3 regions of the Pseudoalteromonas sp. SR41-4 genome follow, and region 1 is predicted to be linked to each of the others. Evidence: predicted binding sites of a transcription regulator. Region 1 holds the regulator's gene; each other region holds the start of a gene.
The links. The regulator sigma-54, encoded in region 1, starts transcription at its own class of promoters, with help from an activator protein. The targets are predictions, from matches to a motif close to GTTGGCACGNNNNTNGNNT.
Positions count from the first base shown of each region.

Region 2: a site for sigma-54 is predicted at 1,934-1,952, ahead of H5180_RS09255 (DUF3192 domain-containing protein). Genes of this name have one in related genera too.
Region 3: a site for sigma-54 is predicted at 1,902-1,920, ahead of H5180_RS12025 (flagellar hook-length control protein FliK). Genes of this name have one in related genera too.

Region 1 covers NZ_JACJEI010000039.1:13,653-16,827, forward strand. Annotated here, with positions in the region: gene lptC (LPS export ABC transporter periplasmic protein LptC) at 1-52, shown strand, start outside; gene lptA (lipopolysaccharide transport periplasmic protein LptA) at 42-575, shown strand; gene lptB (LPS export ABC transporter ATP-binding protein) at 572-1,297, shown strand; gene H5180_RS20995 (RNA polymerase factor sigma-54) at 1,364-2,860, shown strand; gene hpf (ribosome hibernation promoting factor) at 2,889-3,175, shown strand, end outside.
Region 2 covers NZ_JACJEI010000009.1:8,848-12,022, reverse strand. Annotated here, with positions in the region: gene H5180_RS09270 (SO_0444 family Cu/Zn efflux transporter) at 1-392, opposite strand, end outside; gene zntR (Zn(2+)-responsive transcriptional regulator) at 376-789, opposite strand; gene H5180_RS09260 (D-2-hydroxyacid dehydrogenase) at 890-1,834, shown strand; gene H5180_RS09255 (DUF3192 domain-containing protein) at 1,999-2,379, shown strand; gene H5180_RS09250 (diguanylate cyclase) at 2,446-3,175, opposite strand, start outside.
Region 3 covers NZ_JACJEI010000013.1:53,754-56,928, reverse strand. Annotated here, with positions in the region: gene H5180_RS12025 (flagellar hook-length control protein FliK) at 1-1,832, opposite strand, end outside; gene fliJ (flagellar export protein FliJ) at 1,960-2,406, opposite strand; gene fliI (flagellar protein export ATPase FliI) at 2,406-3,175, opposite strand, start outside.

The DNA of each region.
Region 1 (3,175 bases):
CGAAGTGGTAGAACTAATTAACCATACGCGAACCATATATTATGACCAATAAATTTGCTCACTTGCTTGTGATACCAAGCTTATTCATTGCCTTTGCAAGCTTTGCTGAAAATACGGCACCACCTGCGGATCAAGTCTCTATCAGTGCTGAAAAGCAGCTTGCCCAACTGAAAGATAATATCGGTATTTTTGAAAAAAATGTTGAAATCATTCATGGTAACCGCCGTATCAAAGCGGATCGACTTGAAGTCCATAAGCGCGAAGATTTAGGCAATAACAAACAATTGCTTGTTGCAACTGGTAACCCTGCTTACTTTGAAGAAAAACAAACTGATGGCACAATAATGAGCGCCAGTGCTGATGAAGTCCGTTACGATGTCGCCAAGCGCTATTTAACGTTAATTGGTAATGCACAAGTCACTCAAGCAGGTCAAAAAATTAATGCCAAAAGCATTACCTATGATATGGACCAACAGCTGATCAGTGCTGAAAAAGGCGCAAGCTCAAACGATCGCGTACACACTATTTTGGTACCTGTTGACAGTAAAAAAGACAAACCTAAAGGGCAGCCATGAGTATATTAAAAGCTGAATTTTTAGCAAAAAGCTATAAAGGTCGCCAAGTTGTAAAAAGCGTGGGTTTAGAAGTTAGCGCAGGCAGCATTGTTGGCTTACTGGGTCCTAATGGCGCAGGTAAAACCACCACTTTTTATATGATTGTGGGTTTAGTACCTAGCGACAAAGGTAAAATAAGTATTGATGATAATGACATCACTTTACTGCCAATGCACAGTCGCGCACGGTTAGGGATTGGCTACTTACCACAAGAATCATCCATCTTTCGTAAGTTAACTGTTTATCAAAACCTGATGGCTATTTTAGAAACTCGTAAAGAGCTGAATAAACAAGCCAGAGAAGAAGCACTAGACAGCTTACTTGATGAGTTTAGCATTCAACATATTCGCGACAGCCAAGGTATGGCATTATCTGGTGGTGAACGTCGTCGAGTTGAAATTGCACGCGCTTTAGCCGCAAATCCAAAATTTATCTTACTTGATGAGCCTTTTGCTGGCGTTGATCCTATTTCAGTGTTAGATATAAAGAAGATTATTGAACACCTTAAAAACCGTGGTATTGGCGTACTTATTACCGACCACAATGTACGAGAAACCCTTGATGTTTGTGAAAAAGCCTACATAGTTTCTCATGGGGAGTTAATTGCATCAGGTACCCCTGAGCATGTACTTGCCGACCAAACAGTCCGCGATGTTTACCTGGGCGAGCAATTTAGGCTATAAAGCCACGCTCGGCTAAGTATCTGCTAGACTTAACGATGATAACAATAAAAGGATTGTTAGAGATACATGAGGCAATCACTCCAGCTGCGCATGGGCCAGCAACTTACAATGACACCACAGCTGCAACAAGCAATTCGCTTATTGCAACTCAGTACATTGGATCTCCAGCAAGAAATTCAAGAAGCACTCGACAGCAATCCATTGTTAGAGCTAGAAGAGCATGAATATTCAGACGACACGGCTGGTAAAAACGAACAAAAACAAGACAACGATGACTTAACTGTTAGTGCATCAGCAGACGACAAGCCCAGCGAATATGAACAAGAAAGTAGCGAAGCATTAAGCAAAGAGACTTTAAGTGACGAAATGGCTATGGACGTCACCTGGGACGAATACATGAGTGCTGCGCCAAATACGTCATCCGGCCCAATGCCTGAAGATGAGTCAATTTATCAAGGTGCTTCAACTGAAACCCTGCACGAATATCTGATGTGGCAATTACAGCTCACACCTTTTAGTCCAACCGATGAAGCTATTGCCATTGCGATTGTTGAAGCTGTTGACGATTCAGGTATTTTAACCTTGAGCTGCGAAGACATCGCAGAGAGCTTAAATCAAGGTAATAACGAAGAAGAAATCGAACTAGACGAAGTGCAAGCAGTGTTAAAACGCATTCAGTTATTTGACCCTGTTGGTATTGCTGCGCGCAGCCTACAAGAATGTTTATGTATTCAATTAAATCAATTTGATCCTGCAACTCCTTGGATTAGCGAGACTAAAATGATTTTAACTGATCATATCGATTTATTAGCTAGTCGTGACTATCGCACTTTGATGAAAAAGACTAAGCTTAAAGAAGATGAGCTGAAAGAAGTAATGACATTGATCCACAGCCTTAACCCAAAGCCTGCGGATACTATAGTACGCGAAGAGTCAGAGTATGTTATACCTGATGTTTCGGTGAAAAAAATTAAAGGTCGCTGGGTGGTTGAACTTAATCCAGACAGCATGCCAAAAATTAGAGTGAACAGCCAATATGCGGCAATGTCACGCTCAGTAAAATCAAGCACTGACAGCCAATTTATACGTTCGCATTTGCAAGAAGCTAAATGGTTTATTAAAAGCCTAGAAAGTCGTAACGAGACGTTACTCAAAGTAACTAACTGCATTGTAAAACAACAGCAGGGATTCTTTGAGCATGGCCCTGAAGCAATGCGACCTATGGTACTAAACGACGTTGCTGAAATGGTTGAGATGCACGAATCAACAATCTCTCGCGTAACGACACAAAAGTACATGCATACCCCCCGTGGTATTTTTGAGTTAAAGTATTTTTTCTCAAGTCATGTAAGCACTGAGAACGGCGGCGAATGCTCTTCGACAGCTATTCGAGCATTGATCAGAAAATTGATCAGTGCAGAAAACTCAGCGAAACCATTGAGTGATAGTAAGATTGCAGATATATTGGCAGAGCAAGGTATCAAAGTAGCTAGACGGACTATTGCAAAATACCGCGAGTCGCTGGCTATTCCACCGTCAAATCAACGTAAAAGTTTGATTTAAGGCGTAAAATCACAAGAGGAAAATGCTTATGCAACTAAATTTAACTGGTCGTCACGTAGAAATTACTGATTCATTAAGAGACTATGTAAACAATAAGTTTGCCAAGCTTGAAAGGCATTTTGATCATATCAATAATGTCCATGTTATTCTTGATGTAGAAAAACTAAGCCAAAAAGCAGAGGCCACATTACATGTCAGTGGCGCTGAATTATTTGCCTCGACTGAGCACCAAGACATGTATGCAGCTATTGACGGACTAATCGATAAACTTGATCGTCAAGTAATTAAACACAAAGAGAAGCACGCTCGACACTA
Region 2 (3,175 bases), on a different contig from region 1:
TCACGCCCCACTAAGACACCAGCGACAATAGCACTGCAAATCGCCGCTATTGGACGAATTATAGCCATAAAAGGACCTAGTAACACATACGATACCGACACCGAATCAACCCCTGTTTCTGGCGTCGATACTAAAAACGCAGTGGTAGCACTTTTTGAAGCGCCTGCACGTCTTAAACCAATTGCAGCAGGTATTACACCGCACGAACATAATGGCATTGGTGCGCCAATTAAAGCAGCTTTAACAGTCGTCCAAAAACCTTCTTTTCCCAAGTGTTTATTTAAGAAATCAGCCGGTAAGTACACATTTAATAACCCAGCTATTAATAAACCGAGCATTAACCAAGGTGCAGATAATAAAAATAACTGCCAAAAATTATTGATTAAGTCCATCAATGTCCTCCAAAGTGGTTAATATCGAACAGTTATCTGCGGGCTCTTTGCCTCCGCAGCACTTATCAGCTAACACAGATAATGATTGATGAAAACGTGTTAATTCAGCAATACGCTCTGCGACTAAGTCACGCTTTTGTATTGTTAAGTTTTTAACTTCATGGCAAGAATGCTGATGTTTTTTAAATTTAATTTGTAATAGTTCTTTGATCTCAGCCAAGCTAAAGCCAACATTTTTAGCGCGCAAAATAAACATCATTTGCTTAAGATCGGTTTGGCTATAATCTCGATAACCTGCTTGCGTTCGCGCTGAAGGCGTTAACAAAGCATGCTTTTCATAGTACCTTAGGGTATCTGTAGAGACACCTAATTGACTGGCAAATTCGCCTATTTTCATCACCGTCTCCAATTAACATATTATCAACTGATGCTGAGTATAAACCTTAGAGTACACACCAAGGTCAAGCATTTATAAATTTTTATTATAAGGAAAGCTCATGAATATTACTCTTCTCGATACTGCTACGCTTGCAGGCACATCCCTTGAACCTTTTCAAAAACTTGGCAACTTCACTAGTTATTCACTAACCAGTCCAGCACAAGTATTAGCGCATAGTGCAGGCGCTGATGTCTTGATCACCAATAAAGTGGTACTTAATCGCGAAACACTGGCAAAACTCCCTGAATTAAAGCTCATATGTGTAGCCGCAACTGGCACTAACAATGTTGATTTAGTCGCCGCTAAAGAGTTTGGCATTGCCGTTACCAATGTGGCCGGGTATTCAACACCTTCGGTTGTACAACATACCTTTGCACTGATCACAAATTTACTGGGTAATACTCACCGCTACATTGCTGATTGCCAACAAGGGTTATGGCAACAAAGCGAGATGTTCTGCCGCCTTGATTACCGTTTTAATGATATAGGAGGTAAAACTCTGGCAATTATCGGTTATGGTTCGCTTGGTAAAGCTGTTGCGGATGTTGCACGTGCTTTTGGTGCCAATGTAATTATCAGTGAGCGTAAAAACCAAGTAACTAGAGAGGGCCGAACAGAATTTTACCAAGCAATAAAAACAGCTGATATTATTAGTGTACACTGCCCTTTAACCGATGAAAGTCGTGATCTGATTGGTGCTGCTGAACTTGCTATGATGAAACCCAATGCCATTTTAATTAACACCGCGCGCGGTGGTATCGTTGATGAAGCTGATTTAGCCAACGCACTGAGCAATAACCAAATTGCAGGAGCGGGATTTGACGTATTAAGTAAAGAACCAGCTGCGAAGGATAATCCATTGGCCGCTTATCGTGGTGATAATTTAATACTGACTCCACATATTGCATGGGCCAGTGAAGAGTCAATCATTCGCTTAGTAAAGCAAGTCAGCTTAAATATTAGCGCATTTAGCCAAGGTGAAAGTTTAAATAGACTGGTCTAATCAACTAACTTTTAGTTAGTCACGCTATAAAAGGTGGTTAAATATAATGCACCACCTTACAAAAAAAATATAATTCATTGATTTTAAATAACATAAAATATTGGCTAGTTCTTTGCTAGCTAATAGATAAATTAAAATCAATATTTAGTATCCAGGATAAAATAATGAAAAAAGTACTTTTAATTGCCGCGCTTGCAGCCCCTCTTCTTACTGGTTGTGTAATTGCAGTATCCGATGGTGAAGCACAAACACACTGGGCTGGTAATAGTTCAAGCTGGGAAGAACATCATCAATTTAATCGTGAAAGCATCTCAGGGCTCACTTTAGATACCAGCTATCAAAATGTATTAAATAAATTAAAAACTCCCGACTTTACAGAATTATTAAAAAAAGACGGTGATGTATACCAAGTACTATTTTATGCCACCCACAGTATTCACTCTGACGGAAAAATGACAAAAGATGAATGTACTCCACTGGTCTTTAAAAACGAGAAACTGATTGGTGTGGGTGATAGTATTTATAATTCACTTAGCGCCATTTAGACACAAAACTAAAGCAGTAAAGAGTGGAGCATATTCACTCTTTATTTGCTGTAGTAACTGACTTTACTAACTTGCGTCAATAACTCGAGCGATAATTTTATCGCGGCCACTATCTTTAGCTTGATATAAACCTAAATCGGCTTCTTCAAGTAATATATGCTCAGAATAAACTTGACCAAACTCAGTTGTAGCAACCCCAATACTTATCGTAATGTGAGCGGCATTGAGTGATGCTTTATGCGGGATAGCTAGCGTATTAACAGCATCTCTGAGTTTATTAGCAAATTTTAATGCCTCGTGTTGGTTGGTATCGGGTAACACTGCGGCAAATTCTTCTCCACCGTAGCGCGCAACAAAGTCAGTGCCACGCTCACACGCTGCAACTAATGCATGTGCAACACGTTTAAGGCAGTCATCCCCGGCACGGTGACCGTAACAATCGTTATAACGCTTAAAATGGTCTATATCTATTAATAGCACCGATAACGGTGTACCAGCTCGACGGCTGCGACGCCATTCTCGCGATAAGCTTTCATCTAAATAACGCCGATTGGGTATTTCTGTCAGCCCATCAATGGAGGCGAGCATTTCTAACAAATCATTTTTTTGCTTAATCAATAATTGATTTCGCACTCGTGCACGTACTATTGCGGGACTAAATGGCTTAGCAATATAGTCCATTGCGCCTAATTCAAACCCTTTTGCTTCATCATCATGGCTTGTATTAGCTGAAATAAAGATAACTGGAATAGAGTGCGTAGTTGAATTTTCTTTTAACTGAATTAATACCTCATAG
Region 3 (3,175 bases), on a different contig from region 1:
GTAACCGCAGTGGTTAATCCGGTGAACTGGCCAAACAATTGATTTACACGTGTCAATGTGTTGTCGCGCACAGGGCTTTGCTCTGCTTTAATATTTTCAGCAAGTTGCTCACTTTTTAGAACATTATCTTGCACTGCCAGTTTCACTTCTTGCTCTTTGCTCGCGGCCTTTATAAGTGCATCTTGTGGCGCAGATACTTTATTTGTATCTGATTTAGCGGTGTTGCTATTGGTTGTTGTAGTGCTTACTAAATTATCTGTCATTGACTGAACCGTCAATTGAGCTTTTGACTCAGTCTTTTTTTCAATACTCTCTGGCTGAGCTAATTCTGCAATAGCCGTATCGATCTGAGTTAATAAAGCCCCCTTAGGCTGCTCAGTGCTCACAAAATTTTGTAATTGCTGGCTCAATGCCTGCTTTTGCACAGGACTCAACAGCGAAATATCTTTACTTAGTTGGGTTAGCTCTGCCGTGTTCATTGTCGCAACTGCCGTGGTAGGTTTTGCAACTTCTTTACTATTAAGCTCTACAAATTCAGCCAGCATTTTTTTTAAGTCAGTTACGTTAGCCGGTGATGGATCTTGCTGACGAATGACATCAACTTGATTTTGTAGCTGTTTTTGCTGCTCTGGTGTTAAGCTCGCCAACAATGGGTGTTCATTTTTTTGTACTGTAGTTGGTGAGTTAAGCAATACCTTACTGATTTGCTCTAATACAGCACTGTTACTATGCTTTGCCTGTGTAGCTGCTTTTTCAGCTACATCAGTTTGAGAGCCAATCGTAGTGGTTGATTCCACACCTTTAACTACTGGTTCTGCCTTTGAAGCAACGTCCATTGCTACTGCAGTAGCACTTGTGGTTGCTTGTTTGGCGTTAGCAGTAACGTTAGCTACAGTTGCGTGCGCATCTGCAGTTAACGCTGCACTCTGTTGAGGTTTTTCTTGCTGAGCAATCCTTGTGTCCGAATCTTTAACTAATACTTCACTTTCTTGTGGTTTAACTTGTTGAGCAAGCGTTACGTCCAAACCTTTAGCTAATACTTCACTGTTTTGTGGCTTACCTTTGCTTGTATTTTCAGCAATATTTATTTGAGCTGTTTCATTGCCAACTTCCCCACTCTTTAAGGTAGCTGCAGCTTGTTGGTTTGTTGGCTGCATTGTCATCGCTTTATTTTGCGATATCTCTTTTGCCACTTGAATATCATCAATAATAGGAGTCACAGCATCATCAGGAGGGGTGTTTCCCTTCAGTTGAAGCTGTTTATCAATCGCCTCTGCCAGCACCGTTTTTTCAGTAAGTAGCGTTGGTTTTAGTTGTTTATCGACTAGTTGTGCAATAGGATCATCAGTAGCAGGAGTGTCTGTATCAATAATAGGCGTAACATCATCAATTGGACGTGGTCCAGTGACTTTAATAAGCTTCGGATCTATTTTTTCTTCACTGTATTTACCCAACGTTGAAAGTAATGAGGCATTTGCAACAGTTGGCGTATTATTTACCCGAGTGTCCATATTGTTGGCTGCCGTGATCTGAGCAAGCATTGCATCACCAGACATAGCATCACCTGACATCGTTTTCTCATCACTGCTGTCAGTGGGCGTTTTTTGCGCTTTTTCAGCAGCAACTTCGGCTTCACTTGCAGCTGACACAGCGCCAGATGAGTTAACTTTCATGGGTGTTTCTGCAGCATTATTAGCGTTTTGTAACTCACTAAAGAAATCACTATCGGTGCTTTCTTTACCTGTTGCCGCACTGCCTTTGGCACTGTCTTTTTTATTTAACTGAACATCCTGCTCAGTTGAGATAAACACTGAAAGATCACTAATAGCCATAATTCACCTAGATTAAAAGTGGCAATTTGCCGCCGCAGTTTGCCAGAATAAATACTTCATACGTTAAACAAGCAAATAATATGCCTAAGCTAATTTTAAAAATAAATAATGCTGTTTTGGGCGATGACTATAGAGCGCGACGTCTTTGATAAAATTGATTTGCAGAAAATTCATCAAGCATTTTTTGTTCATTTTTTTGTGCGATTACATTCGCTTTAAGCTGCTGTTTTTCTATTAATTTAGCAACCGCTTTAGCCTTAATCTGCTGTTTCAGCCATAAACTTTGTCGTTGTGAAACAACTTGTTTAGCAGTACTGACGGTATTCGCTTGTTGACGAATAGCTTCTTCTATTTTGGCAATAAAAGCATGGTATTGACTAAACCCTGCACTACTTAAACCAGACTTTCCTTTTAAATGTAATTGCTGAGTATACTCCAAACGAAAGTTATTCAAGCCTTGCAATTTTTGTTGATTGCCTTGCAAGTTTTGCTGCGCTTGTAAATAATTTATCCGTAAAGTTTCTTCTTTATCATTTTCTATTTTCAGCAATAGATTGAGCTTATTTGTTGCCATTATGCTTGTCCTAATAATTGCGCAAGCCCTTGTAGGCCATCGTCATAGCTAATCACATCTTTCATGCCTTGTTGTAGAAATGCATTCACTCTTGGCATCATATTAATGGCCTGATCAAGCATTTGGTCGGTGCCTTTTTGATAAGCACCTAAAGTAATCATATCTTTATTTTGCTGGAACATTGAATACACTTGTTTTAACACTCGCGCTTGTTGCATGTGTGCTTCTGAGACAACTTGTGGCATCACCCGTGAAATCGATTTTTCTATATCAATAGCAGGATAATGACCACTGTCAGCGAGCTCTCTGGATAACACGATATGACCGTCTAAAATGGCTCGCGCCGCATCAGCAATCGGATCTTGCATATCATCCCCTTCACTCAGTACAGTAAAAAACGCTGTGATAGAGCCTTGCCCTTCGCCGCCATTACCAGCACGTTCCACCAGCGCGGGTAGCTTTGCAAATACTGAGGGCGGATAACCTTTAGTCGCCGGTGGTTCACCAACCGCAAGCGCTATTTCGCGCTGAGCCATGGCATAACGCGTTACAGAATCCAGTAGCAATAAAACATTTAAGCCTTGATCGCGAAAGTACTCCGCGATAGTTACCGCACTTTCACAACCTTTTAATCGCATTAATGGCGATGCATCGGCGGGAGCAGCAACTACGACAGAACGCTTACGCCCTTCCACACCGAGTATTTCTTCGATAAATTCTTTTACTTCGCGGCCACGCTCCCCCACTAAACCAACAACTATTACATCAG